2 regions of the Streptomyces sp. NPDC087215 genome follow, and region 1 is predicted to be linked to the other one. Evidence: riboswitches for the same ligand, from Rfam matches in the RefSeq annotation. Region 1 holds a riboswitch; the other holds the start of a gene.
What was found. A riboswitch is a leader RNA that binds a small molecule or an ion and turns the genes downstream of it on or off. The one in region 1 is predicted to bind S-adenosylmethionine.
Positions count from the first base shown of each region.

Region 1 (5,944 bases):
TGACGGTCGCGGTCCTTCCGGCGGGAAGGGCGCCGGAGAAGGCGGTGCCGCGCTCCGTGTACGTCACCGTGCCCAGGTCCGTACGGGCGTCCCGGCGGTGGTCGGCGTCGTCGAGGACGCCCGTCAGGTCGTCGGAGAACCGGACGGCCGGGAGGTCGGCCGGGCCGGTGTTCCGCGCGGTGACGGTGTACGTGAGGACCTCCCCCGGCCGTACCGCGCGCGGGCTCGCCGTCCTGGTGATCTCCAGGTCCGGCACCGGTACGGAGAACGCGAGCCCGGCCGGTACGAAGGTGTCGCCCCGGGTGGCGAAGGACAGCTCGGCGGAGGTCGCGCCCTGCGGGACGGCCCCGTCGGGCAGCACGAACTCCTTGGCCTCGACCCCGAGGCTGTCGGCCGGGCGGGGGTCGAGGGCGCCGTCGCTCCCGCCGACGAAGAAGTTGTCGGTCTCCCCGGTACGGCCCTCGGGGACGGTCCTGCCGTCGACGCGGAAGACGTCCCCGGGGGCGTTCCGGTCGCCGTCGAAGGCGACGACGCCCGCCCGCACCGGTCCCGCCGCCCGCCGGAAGCCGTCCACGGTGACCGTGGTGGCGGGGGAGTCGGGCCGCTGGACGACGTGCCCGCCGTACACGGAGACCGTCCGCCGTACCGGGGCGAGTTCCGGGACCGGGCCGGGGAAGCGGTGGACCACGGTCAGGGACCAGCCCGCCGCGCAGCCCTTGCCGTCCGCCGCCCAGACGTTCCCGACCGTCACGCGCGCGTCCGTCCCGGAGACGCCCGCGAAGGCGGCGGTCACGTCCGACCCGCCGGTGTAGAAGTGCGCCCCCGCGCTGTCCGCCGGGTCCGCGGTCATGCTGTCGATCGAGACCGGGACCGTCGGGCCCGAGCCGATCCGGAGCACCGGGGCGGTCGTCGCCGGGGTGCCGGGCGAGGGGGTGACGTCCGCGCCCGCGAGGTCGCAGCGCCTCAGGTCGGCCCCGCCGGGGCCCCGGTGCGTGCCGTCGTTCCCGCCCCAGAAGAGCCCGGCGTACGCGACCTCCGCGCCCGCCGGGATGCGCACGTGGCCGGAGCTGGAGCCGAAGCCGGGCGAGATGCCCGCCGCGTCGGTCCGCCGCATCACGAAGGCGTCGCCGCCGTCGGGACCCTGCCCGCGCGCGGCGGTCGCACAGCGGGCGGCGGGGTCCTCGGGGCCGACAGGGCTGATGGGGCTTGTAGAGCTTGTGCGACCAGTGGTGGCAGTGGGGTTTGCGTGGCCAGTGGTGGCAGTGGGGCTTGTGTGATCAGTGCGGCCAGTGCGACTGGTAGGGCCTTCCGGGGAAGCAGGGCCGTGAGGGGTCGCCGATGCCCCCGGGCCGCCGGAGGCCCCGGGGCCTCCAGGGCCCGCCGGGGCCCCGGACGCGGCCGGGCAGTCCATGACCGTGTTGCCGAGCGTCGTGAAGTCGCCGTACAGCGAGGCCCCGTACCGCTTGCCGAAGGGCTCGACCACGTCCGCGGCGGCCCGTCCCGCCGCCGTGGAGGCGAGCGAGCCCGCCGTCAGCCCGATGACCGCGAGCACCCGGCCCAGGTGGTGGTGTCTGAAGCGCATGAAAGCGCAATGTATGCAAAACACATCATCATGGGGCGTTACGCCACGCGACGGCTCGCGTACTCCGTGATTTCCACCATCGGCGGTCGCTCCTCCGTGTCCACCGCGTACGTCCGGGGCTCGAAGCCCTCCGCTCCCCGCTCGAACTGCGTCAGCCGGGGCCGCACCAGATGCCCCCGCGAGAGCCGCAGCTGCGCCGTCCGGTAGATCGCCGCCGCCATCCGGCCCAGCGCCTGCCCGTCCTGGTGCCGGTGCTTGCGCACCCCCACGTCCACCTGCGCGAGCGCGTCCAGGCCCACCGTGTGCAGGGCGTCCACGAGCAGCCCCAGCTCCACTCCGTAACCGACCGGGAAGGGCAGCCGTTCGAGGAGCGAGCGCCGGGCCGCGTACTCCCCGCCCAGCGGCTGTACGAAACCGGCGAGCGCGGGCCAGTGCAGGTTCAGCAGCGGCCGCGCCACCAGCTCCGTCACCCGGCCGCCCTGCCCGGGGGCGTCACCCAGCGGACGGTCGTACATCGCCTTCACGAAGGACACCTCGGGATCGGTGAGCAGCGGGCCCACGATCCCCGTCACGAAGTCCGCCGAGAAGTCCCGCAGATCCGCGTCCACGAAGCAGACCACGTCCCCGCTCGTCACCATCAGTGACCGCCACAGGACCTCGCCCTTGCCCGGTACGGCCGGTATCCGGGGCAGCACCGCGTCCCGGGCGACGACCCGCGCCCCGGCCGCCGCCGCCACCTCCGCCGTGCGGTCGGTGGAACCCGAGTCGATCACCACCAGTTCGTCCACCAGCGGTACCGCCTCCGACATCAGCTCGCGCCGGATCACGGAGACGATCTCCCCGACCGTGGCCTCCTCGTTCAGCGCGGGCAGCACCACGCTGACCCGTGTCGAGCGCTTGGCGGCGAGGACCTGATCCAGCGGCCGGTCCGCCAGGGACCAGGACCGCCGGTCCAGCCAACGCTCCACCTCTTCCAGCACGTGATCTCCATCTCGCGGTACGGACGGCCGGTCCAAGCGTCCGGGCCTTCGGTTACAGTCTTGAACAACGCGGATGCCCGATGCACGTCGGGGTGCCGCCCGCGTCGGAGCGCAGGAACGAAAGTCCAGCGCGCTTCACAATCGAATACCGCTCATCCAGAGGGGCAGAGGGAAACGGCCCGTTGAAGCCCCGGCAACCCTCCAGTCGGTTCGTCTCGTCCTCCATCGAGGCCCCCGGCTCGGGAAGGTGCCAAATCCGTCTCATGGCGAAAAATTCGTCATGGGAAAGATGAGGAGAAAGGGCCTCCCCTCCATGGCTGTACAGACCGTCACCCCCGCCACCACCGTCGACCTCGGTCCCGCTTCCGGGCTCTCCTGTCGGGAATGCGGCGAAGTCTTCGCACTCGGCCCGATCTTCGCCTGCGAGCTGTGTTTCGGACCGCTCGAAGTGGCGTACGACCTGCCCGTCGGTGACCCCGAGGCACTGCGCAAGCAGATCGAGTCCGGCCCCGCCAACATCTGGCGCTACGCCCCTCTGCTGCCCGTCCCCGCCGACGTCGCCGACAAGCCCAACCTGAACCCCGGCTGGACCAAGCTCGTCCAGGCCGACAACCTCGCCCGCGAGATCGGCGTCGCCCCCGGCAAGCTCTTCGTCAAGGACGACTCGGGCAACCCGACCCACTCCTTCAAGGACCGGGTCGTCGCCCAGGCCATCGAAGCGGCCCGCGCCTTCGGCTTCACCACCCTCTCCTGCTCCTCCACGGGCAACCTGGCCGGGGCCGTCGGCGCCGCCGCCGCCCGCGCGGGCTTCCGCTCCTGCGTGTTCATCCCGCACGACCTGGAGCAGGGCAAGGTCGTCATGGCCGCCGTGTACGGCGGTGAACTCGTCGCCATCGAGGGCAACTACGACGACGTCAACCGCTTCTGCTCGGAGCTCATCGGCGACCCGCTCGGCGAGGGCTGGGGCTTCGTCAACGTCAACCTCCGCCCGTACTACGGCGAGGGCTCCAAGACGCTGGCGTACGAGATCTGCGAGCAGCTCGGCTGGGTCATCCCCGACCAGCTCGTCATCCCGATCGCCTCCGGCTCCCAGCTCACGAAGATCGACAAGGGGCTCCAGGAGCTCATCAAGCTGGGCCTCGTCGAGGACAAGCCGTACAAGATCTTCGGCGCCCAGGCCGAGGGCTGCTCCCCGGTCTCCGCCGCCTTCAAGGCCGGTCACGACGTGGTCCGCCCGCAGAAGCCGAACACGATCGCCAAGTCGCTCGCCATCGGCAACCCGGCCGACGGCCCCTACGTCCTCGACATCGCCCGCCGCACCGGCGGCGCCGTGGAGGACGTGAACGACGAGCAGGTGGTGGACGCGATCAGGCTCCTCGCCCGCACCGAGGGCGTCTTCGCCGAGACCGCGGGCGGGGTGACCGTCGGCGTCACGCGCAAGCTCGTCGAGAACGGGCTCATCGACCCGAACCTCACCACGGTCGTCCTCAACACCGGTGACGGGCTCAAGACCCTGGACGCGGTGGCCGACACCTCCCAGGCGACCACCACCATCCGCCCGAGCCTGGACGCGTTCCGCGACGCCGGCCTGGCCCTCTGAAAGGTCACGAAGACATGGCTGTGAACGTCCGCATCCCCACCATCCTCCGCACCTACACGGGCGGGCTCTCCGAGGTCCAGGCCGAGGGCGGGACCCTCGCCGAGGTCATCGCGGACCTGGAGAAGAACCACACGGGCATCGCCGCCCGCGTCCTGGACGACCAGGGCAAGCTGCGCCGCTTCGTCAACGTCTACGTGAACGACGACGACGTGCGCTTCGAGCAGGGCCTGGAGACCGCCACCCCGGCGGGCGCGGGCGTCTCGATCATCCCGGCCGTCGCCGGCGGCTGCTGATCCCCATCTCTCTCGAATTGCCCCTTCCGCGACAATAAGCGGAAGGGGCAATTCTATATGGTTGAGCGCGGTAGAGTTGGGGAAGTCCCCTCCGCTGCTCATGCCGGACGCATATGAGAATGCGTCCCTGCGCGACAAGAAGCAGCCAAAGTGTGTGCGCATTGTGTACCTTCTGCGCGCTTTGCCGGGCCCGAGTTGCCCCGTAAGTCAGGGGAATATCCCCAATTCTTCTTTCAGCCGCGCCCAGAATTCCCGCTCGAATGACCTGTTGCAGAGGGCAGTTGGACAGATACATTCAGCCGCGGTCGACGCGTTCCGGCGCAGGGTCTGACCCGGGTCCGTGAAGTGCGGGCCCGCGCAAGGGCCAGTAATAGGGGAGTTAGGCATGGCTCAGGGCACCGTCAAGTGGTTCAACGCGGAGAAGGGCTACGGCTTCATCGCGGTCGACGGTGGTGCGGATGTATTCGTCCACTACAGCGCGATCCAGATGGATGGCTACCGCAGTCTCGAAGAAGGACAGCGAGTCGAGTTCGAGATCTCGCAGGGCCAGAAGGGTCCGCAGGCGGACATGGTCAAGCTCGCCGTCTGAGCACGGCGCGATCGGCCACTGACGCAACGCCGTCGAGGGGGCCGCATCCCTGAAAAGGGATGCGGCCCCCTCAGGCGTCTCCGGACACCTGCCCGCCCGCGCTCCCGCCCGGCGCCCCGGGCAACCCGCCCCCTCGCCGGGCGTTCCCGCGGCCGGGCGGCCAGGCGGCCAGGCGGTCAGGCGGTCGGGCGGCCAGGCAGCCACGCAGCCCGTGCACCCCGTACGCCCCTCACGACTCGCGCGCCTCCGCTTCGGGGCTCCCGCCGCTCGCCGCTCGCCCGTTTCCCCTCTTCCCGCGCCCCTCGCGTACTCCCGCACGCCCTTCCGGGGGCCCCTCGCGCACCCCTTCCGCGCCCCTTCCGCGCCTCTTCCCCCATGTCCCGATCATCGAGAGTCGCTTGCACTCTCCTAGGTCGAGTGCTAATCATTGGCGTTAGCACTCGGTAGGTGAGAGTGCTTACGAGGATCGGGCAGACGAGGTCGCCGTCCGGGTGGGGCAAGGAACCACGCGGAGCAGCGGAGGCCGTCCGTCGCGGGCGTCGGCGCGGTCCTGGAGCGTTATCCACCCCATGTCCGGGAGGACCACTTCACATGGCCAAGATCATCGCGTTCGACGAGGAGGCCCGGCGCGGTCTCGAGCGCGGCATGAACCAGCTCGCTGACGCCGTCAAGGTCACCCTCGGCCCCAAGGGCCGCAACGTCGTCCTCGAGAAGAAGTGGGGCGCCCCCACGATCACCAACGATGGTGTCTCCATCGCCAAGGAGATCGAGCTCGAGGACCCGTACGAGAAGATCGGCGCCGAGCTGGTCAAGGAAGTCGCCAAGAAGACGGACGACGTCGCCGGCGACGGTACGACCACCGCCACCGTCCTCGCCCAGGCGCTCGTCCGCGAGGGCCTG
Region 1 covers NZ_JBIUZD010000020.1:69,795-75,738, forward strand. Annotated here, with positions in the region: gene ACIO92_RS31645 (hypothetical protein) at 1-1,114, opposite strand, end outside; gene ACIO92_RS31650 (glucosyl-3-phosphoglycerate synthase) at 1,621-2,562, opposite strand; SAM riboswitch class I at 2,712-2,858, shown strand; gene thrC (threonine synthase) at 2,852-4,162, shown strand; gene ACIO92_RS31660 (MoaD/ThiS family protein) at 4,177-4,455, shown strand; gene ACIO92_RS31665 (cold-shock protein) at 4,841-5,044, shown strand; gene groL (chaperonin GroEL) at 5,636-5,944, shown strand, end outside.

Region 2 (5,944 bases), on a different contig from region 1:
CGAACTGCTGGTGGCCTGCAACCCGTACAACGTGCTGTGCGGCGAGCGGGGCGTGGCCCGGGTGTTCGGCCCGCAGAAGGGCGCCGGGCCCGAGCGGGTCGAGGAGCTGTCGACGGCGCTCGACCGCTGGGCCGCGCTCCTGGTCCGGGACCTGGGCGCGCCCGCCGCCATCGGTACGGCCCCGGGGTCGGGGGCCTCGGGCGGGCTCGGCGCGGGACTCGCCGCGCTGGGGGCCCGGCTGCTCCCCCGCTTCGACGTCCTGCTCGACCATGTGGACCTGGACGCCCGGCTGGCCCGCGCCGATCTGGTGATCACCGCGGAGGGCGCCCTGGACGGGCAGACCGTCCGGGGCAAGATCCCGGCGGAGGTGGCGCGCCGGGCGAAGGCCCACGGGGTGCCGGTGCTCGTGCTGGCGGGGACGCTCGGCCGGGGCGCCCACGAGGTGCGGGCGATCGGCGTCGACGCGTACGGCTCGATCCTGCCCGCCCCGATGGCCCTGCCGGAAGCACTGGACCGGGGCGCCGAGTTCCTCGCGGACGCGGCCGAGCGGGCGCTGCGGATGGTCCTGGTGGGAACCCGGCTGGCGGCCTGAGGCCCCGGCCGGGCTCCGGCGCGGCCGGGCCTGATCAGCCGGGACCCCGGTGGACCGGGACCGGGACCAGGCCGGCCGGGGCTCGGCTCAGCCGCGACGGGATGGGATGGGATGGGCCGGTGGGCGCCGGGGGGGCGGCAGGAGTCAGCCGCGGTCCGGGACGCAGCGGCCGTCCTCGGTGCGGTACTTCCACTGGGCGCCGTCGCGGACGAGCTGCTTCACCGCGCCGACGAACCGCTCGACGTGCTCGTCCGGCGTACCGGCGCCGAAGCTCACCCGGATGGCGTTGAGGGAGCGCTCGCCGGGCGCGGCCTCGGGGGCGCCGCACTCGCCCGGGTCCTGCGGGTCGCTGCCGAGCAGCGTGCGGACCAGCGGGTGGGCGCAGAACAGGCCGTCGCGGACGCCGATGCCGTACTCGGCGGAGAGCGCGGCGGCGAAGTGGGAGCTGTTCCAGCCCTCGACGACGAAGGAGATGACACCGACCCGGGGCGCGTCGTCGCCGAAGAGCGAGAGCACCCGCACCTCGGGGACCTCGGCGAGACCGGTGCGGACGGTGTCGATCAGGTGCCGCTCGCGGGCGACGAGGGAGTCGAAGCCCGCCTCGGTGAGCGCCTTGCAGGCGGAGGCGATGGAGTAGACGCCGATGACGTTCGGGGAGCCGGCCTCGTGCCGGGCGGCGGTGGTGTGCCACTCGACGTCCACGCCGCCGTCGGCGCGGCGGGCCACCTTGCGGGAGGCGCCGCCGCCCGCGAGGTAGGGCTCGGCGGCCTGGAGCCAGTCGGCGCGTCCGGCGAGGACGCCGGAGCCGAAGGGCGCGTACAGCTTGTGTCCGGAGAAGGCGATCCAGTCCACGTCGAGTTCGCGGACGGAGACCGGGTGGTGGGGTGCGAGCTGGGCGGCGTCGAGGACGATCCGGGCACCGTGCGCGTGGGCGGCGGCGGCCAGTTCCCGCACCGGCCACAGCTCGCCGGTGACGTTGGAGGCGCCGGTGACGCAGACCAGGGCGGGGCCGTGGGGGTCGCGGTCGGCGAGCGCGCGCTCCAGGGTCTCGACGGCCTGGGCGGGGGTGCGGGGGGCGCTCAGATAGGTGACGTGCCCGTCGCTCCAGGGCAGCAGCGAGGCGTGGTGCTCGGTCTCGAAGACGAAGACCTGGCAGTCCTCGGGGAGCACGGCGGCGAGCAGGTTCAGCGAGTCGGTGGTGGAGCGGGTGAAGACGACCTGGTCGTCGGTGCGGCAGCCGAGGAACTCGGCGACGGTGACGCGGCTGTTCTCGAAGAGGTCGGTGGAGAGCTGGGAGAGGTAGCCCGCGCCCCGGTGGACGCTGCCGTAGTAGGGGGCGTAGGCGGCTACGTCGTCCCAGACCCGCTGGAGGGCGGGGGCGCTGGCCGCGTAGTCGAGGGCCGCGTAGGTCACCTCGCCGCCGGTGACGAGCGGGACGGTGACGTCCCGGCCGAGGACCGGCAGCGGGGCGGCGCAGCAGGGGTCGGCGGACCCGTCGGCCGTGGTGGCGACGGCGGTCTCGGCGGCGACGGTCTCGACGGTGGCGACGGCGTCAGGGCGTGCGGACATGGCGGTATCTCCCGGCGGGCGGTGCTGAATGGCTTCGGTGGTCCCGTAAGCGGCCGCGGACGGCGGCGGGGTACGGGTGTGCGCCTCGGACGGCAGGGGTGCGCGTGGGTACGCGGAAGTGACCCGGTCCGGGGGTGAAGTGGGGGCGGACTCGCCCTATCGCATTCGCTTGCTCACGGAAAACGCTCCTCGAGAGACCAGGACCCCTGGTGTTCGAGGGGTCCGCGCTTGCCGTAGACCTCGCTGCCTACGGCCTGGTCATCACCCGGGGCACCCCGCCACGGACGGAGGGTTGCCGGACAGCAAGCCGGGGCCAAAACGCTGTCACTCGTGACCTGAGAAGCATCCTGCCACATGATCGACGAAGCGCAAGACCCCGGTCCGCATGGTGGACCGGGGCCGTGCGACGGAAGAGGCCGGGAGGGGCCGAAGGGGCGGGAGGCCACCCCCGGGCCCGCCCTGGGGCGGGTTTCGCCTAGGCGTTGCTGACGGTGACCCAGCGCTCCAGGGCCCGGCGGGCGGCGCCGGAGTCGATGGCCTCGGCGGCCCTCGCCATCCCCGCCGCGAGCTGCTCCGCCAGGGTGCCGCCGCCCGGCTCCAGGGCGGTCAGCGCCGCCGCCGAGTTGAGCAGTACGGCGTCCCGCACCGGTCCGGTCTCCCCCGCGAGCAGCCTGCGGGCCACGTCCGCGTTGTACGAGGCGTCGGCGCCGCGCAGTGCCTCCACGGGGACCAGGTCGATGCCGACGTCCCGGGGGTCGAAGGACTCCTCGCGGACCGTGCCGTCCCGGACCACCCAGACCCGTGAGGTGGCGGTGGTGGTCAGTTCGTCGAGTCCGTCGTCGCCCCGGAAGACCAGCGCGGAGGAGCCGCGCCCGGCGAGCACCCCGGCGATGATCGGGGCCATCCGGGCGTCGGCCACGCCGGTCGCCTGGGCCCCGACGCGGGCCGGGTTGGTGAGCGGGCCGAGGAAGTTGAAGACGGTCCGCACGCCGAGCTGGCCCCGGGCAGTGGCGACGTGCCGCAGCGACGGGTGGAACTTCACCGCGAAGCAGAAGGTGATGCCCGCCTCCTCGGCGACCTCGCTCACCCGGCGCGGGGTCAGCTCCAGGTTGACGCCGAGCTTCTCCAGGACGTCGGAGGCGCCGGAGGCGGAGGAGGCCGCCCGGTTGCCGTGCTTGACGACCTTGGCTCCGGTGCCCGCGACCACGATCGCCGACATGGTGGAGATGTTGACGGTCTTCGCGCCGTCGCCGCCGGTGCCGACGATGTCCACGGTGCGGCCGGGCACCTCGATGGTGTTGGCGTGCGCGTACATCGTGCGGACGAGGCCGGTGATCTCCTCGACGGTCTCGCCCTTGGCGCGCAGCGCGACCGCGAAGCCCGCGATCTGCACGTCGGTGGCCTCGCCGCTCATGATGCGGTCCATGGCCCAGGCGGAGTCCTCGGTGCTGAGGTCGCCGCCGTCGAGCAGGGTGTTCAGCACGGCCGGCCAGGAGCGGCCCGCCGACGTAGGTCCTCCAGCGGGGGTCGCAGCGCTCATGGCAGCTCCTGGTCAGTACGTCACGGATACGGGTGCGGGGTACGGAGTCACCCTATCGAGCCCGGGGGACGGCGAAGAGCCCCGTCCATCGAATGGACGGGGCTCTCACCGTGGCGACCTTCACATGGTCAGGTGTTCAGGTGATCAGTGGTGGCCGTGGCCGCTCTGGATCTCCTTGTACTCCTCGGCCGTGGGCTTGGCGATCTGGCTGTCGTCGCCGTAGTAGCCCTTGCTGAGCTTGACCCGGAGCTTCTCCAGACCGCTGACCTTGCGTGCGACACCGTTCTCGTCGACGGCCGGCGGCAGCTCGGCGGCCTCGTACTGCTCGTGCGCCGTGAGGCGGTACAGCTCGCCCTGGCTGAGCGGCTCGTGGACCTCGACGAACTCACCGTGCGGCAGGCGCTTGATGATGCCGGACTCGCGGCCGTGCAGCACCTTGTCCTTGTCCCGGCGCTGGAGGCCGAGGCAGATCCGCTTGGTGACGATGAACGCGATGACCGGACCGGCGAAGAAGAAGATCCGCACGAACCAGGTGATGGCGTTGATCGACAGGTGGAAGTGGGTCGCCCAGATGTCGTTTCCACCACCCACGAGCATGATCATGTACGCGGTGATCCAGGCGACGCCGAAGGCGGTGCGCGTCGGAGCGTTGCGCGGGCGCTGCGCGATGTGGTGCTCGCGCTTGTCGCCCGTGATCCAGGACTCGATGAACGGGTAGACCGCGATGGCCGCGAGGACCGCCGGGAAGATCGCCAGCGGGATCATCACACCGAGGACCAGCGTGTGGCCCCACAGGTTGATCTCCCAGCCCGGCATGACACGGATCAGACCCTCGGCGAAGCCCATGTACCAGTCGGGCTGCGCTCCGGTGCCGACCTGGTCGGGACGGTACGGGCCGATGGCCCAGATCGGGTTGATCGAGGCGACGGCCGCGATGACCGAGATGACACCGAAGACCAGGAAGAAGAAGCCTCCGGCCTTGGCCATGTAGACCGGCAGCAGCGGCATACCCACGACGTTGTTGTTCGTACGGCCGGGACCGGCGAACTGCGTGTGCTTGTGGAAGAACACCAGGATGAGGTGGGCCACCATCAGGCCGAGCATGATGCCGGGCAGCAGCAGGACGTGGGCCGAGTAGAACCGGGCCACGAAGTCGCCGCCGGGGAACTCGCCGCCGAACAGGAACATCGACAGGTACGTGCCGACGATCGGCACGGACAGGATCGCGCCCTGCATGAAGCGGACACCGGTGCCGGAGAGCAGGTCGTCCGGGAGCGAGTAACCGGTGAAGCCGGTGAACATGCCCAGGAAGAACAGCAGGAAGCCGAACAGCCAGTTGATCTCACGCGGCTTGCGGAACGAGCCCGTGAAGAAGACGCGCATCATGTGCACGAACATGCCGGCGAGGAAGATCAGCGCCGCCCAGTGGTGGATCTGCCGGATCAGCAGACCACCGCGCACCTCGAACGAGATGTGCATGGTCGAGTTGAACGCCTCGGACATCAGCTGTCCCTGGAGCGGGACGTACGGTCCGACGTACTCCACCTCGTTCATCGACGGGTGGAAGAACATCGTCAGATAGACGCCCGTCAGGATGATGATGAGGAAGCTGTAGAGGCAGATCTCGCCCAGCATGAAGGACCAGTGGTCCGGGAAGATCTTCCGCATGTTGGCCTTGGCCAGCGTGTAGATCCCCAGGCGGCCGTCGGCCCAGTCGGCGACCCGCTCACCGGCGGGCGCCTTCTTCGTCGTATCGGTCACGGTGCTCATCCGCGCTCCCAGAAGGCAGGACCGACGGGCTCGTCGAAGTCGCCGAGCGCCTCGAGGAAGCCCTTGTCGTTCACACCGATCCGCAGCTGCGGAAGGGCGTGTCCGGCCGGGCCGAAGATGACGCGGGCGCCGTCGGAGAGGTCGAAGGTGGACTGGTGGCACGGGCAGAGGACGTGGTGCGTCTGCTGCTCGTACAGGGAGATCGGGCAGCCCACGTGGGTGCAGATCTTCGAGAAGGCGACGATGCCCTCGTGCGACCACTCGAGCTCGCGCTTGTCCTTGATGTCCTGCGGTTCGATCCGCACGATCATCAGGGCGGCCTTGGTGATCTCGGTGAGGAAGTCCTCGTCGTGCTCCGACAGGCCTTCCGGCATCACGAAGGTCAGCGAGCCGACCGTGACGTCCTCGGGACGCAACGGCTCGTGGGTGTTCATGTTGATGAGCTGAAGCCCCTTGGCCCAACGGGTGGTCCG
Region 2 covers NZ_JBIUZD010000002.1:663,374-669,317, reverse strand. Annotated here, with positions in the region: gene ACIO92_RS07595 (glycerate kinase) at 1-592, shown strand, start outside; gene ACIO92_RS07590 (aminotransferase class V-fold PLP-dependent enzyme) at 737-2,161, opposite strand; SAM riboswitch class IV at 2,381-2,497, opposite strand; gene trpD (anthranilate phosphoribosyltransferase) at 2,637-3,701, opposite strand; gene ACIO92_RS07580 (cytochrome bc complex cytochrome b subunit) at 3,846-5,471, opposite strand; gene ACIO92_RS07575 (Rieske 2Fe-2S domain-containing protein) at 5,468-5,944, opposite strand, start outside.
Region 2: another riboswitch for S-adenosylmethionine. It lies ahead of ACIO92_RS07590 (aminotransferase class V-fold PLP-dependent enzyme); the one in region 1 lies ahead of thrC (threonine synthase).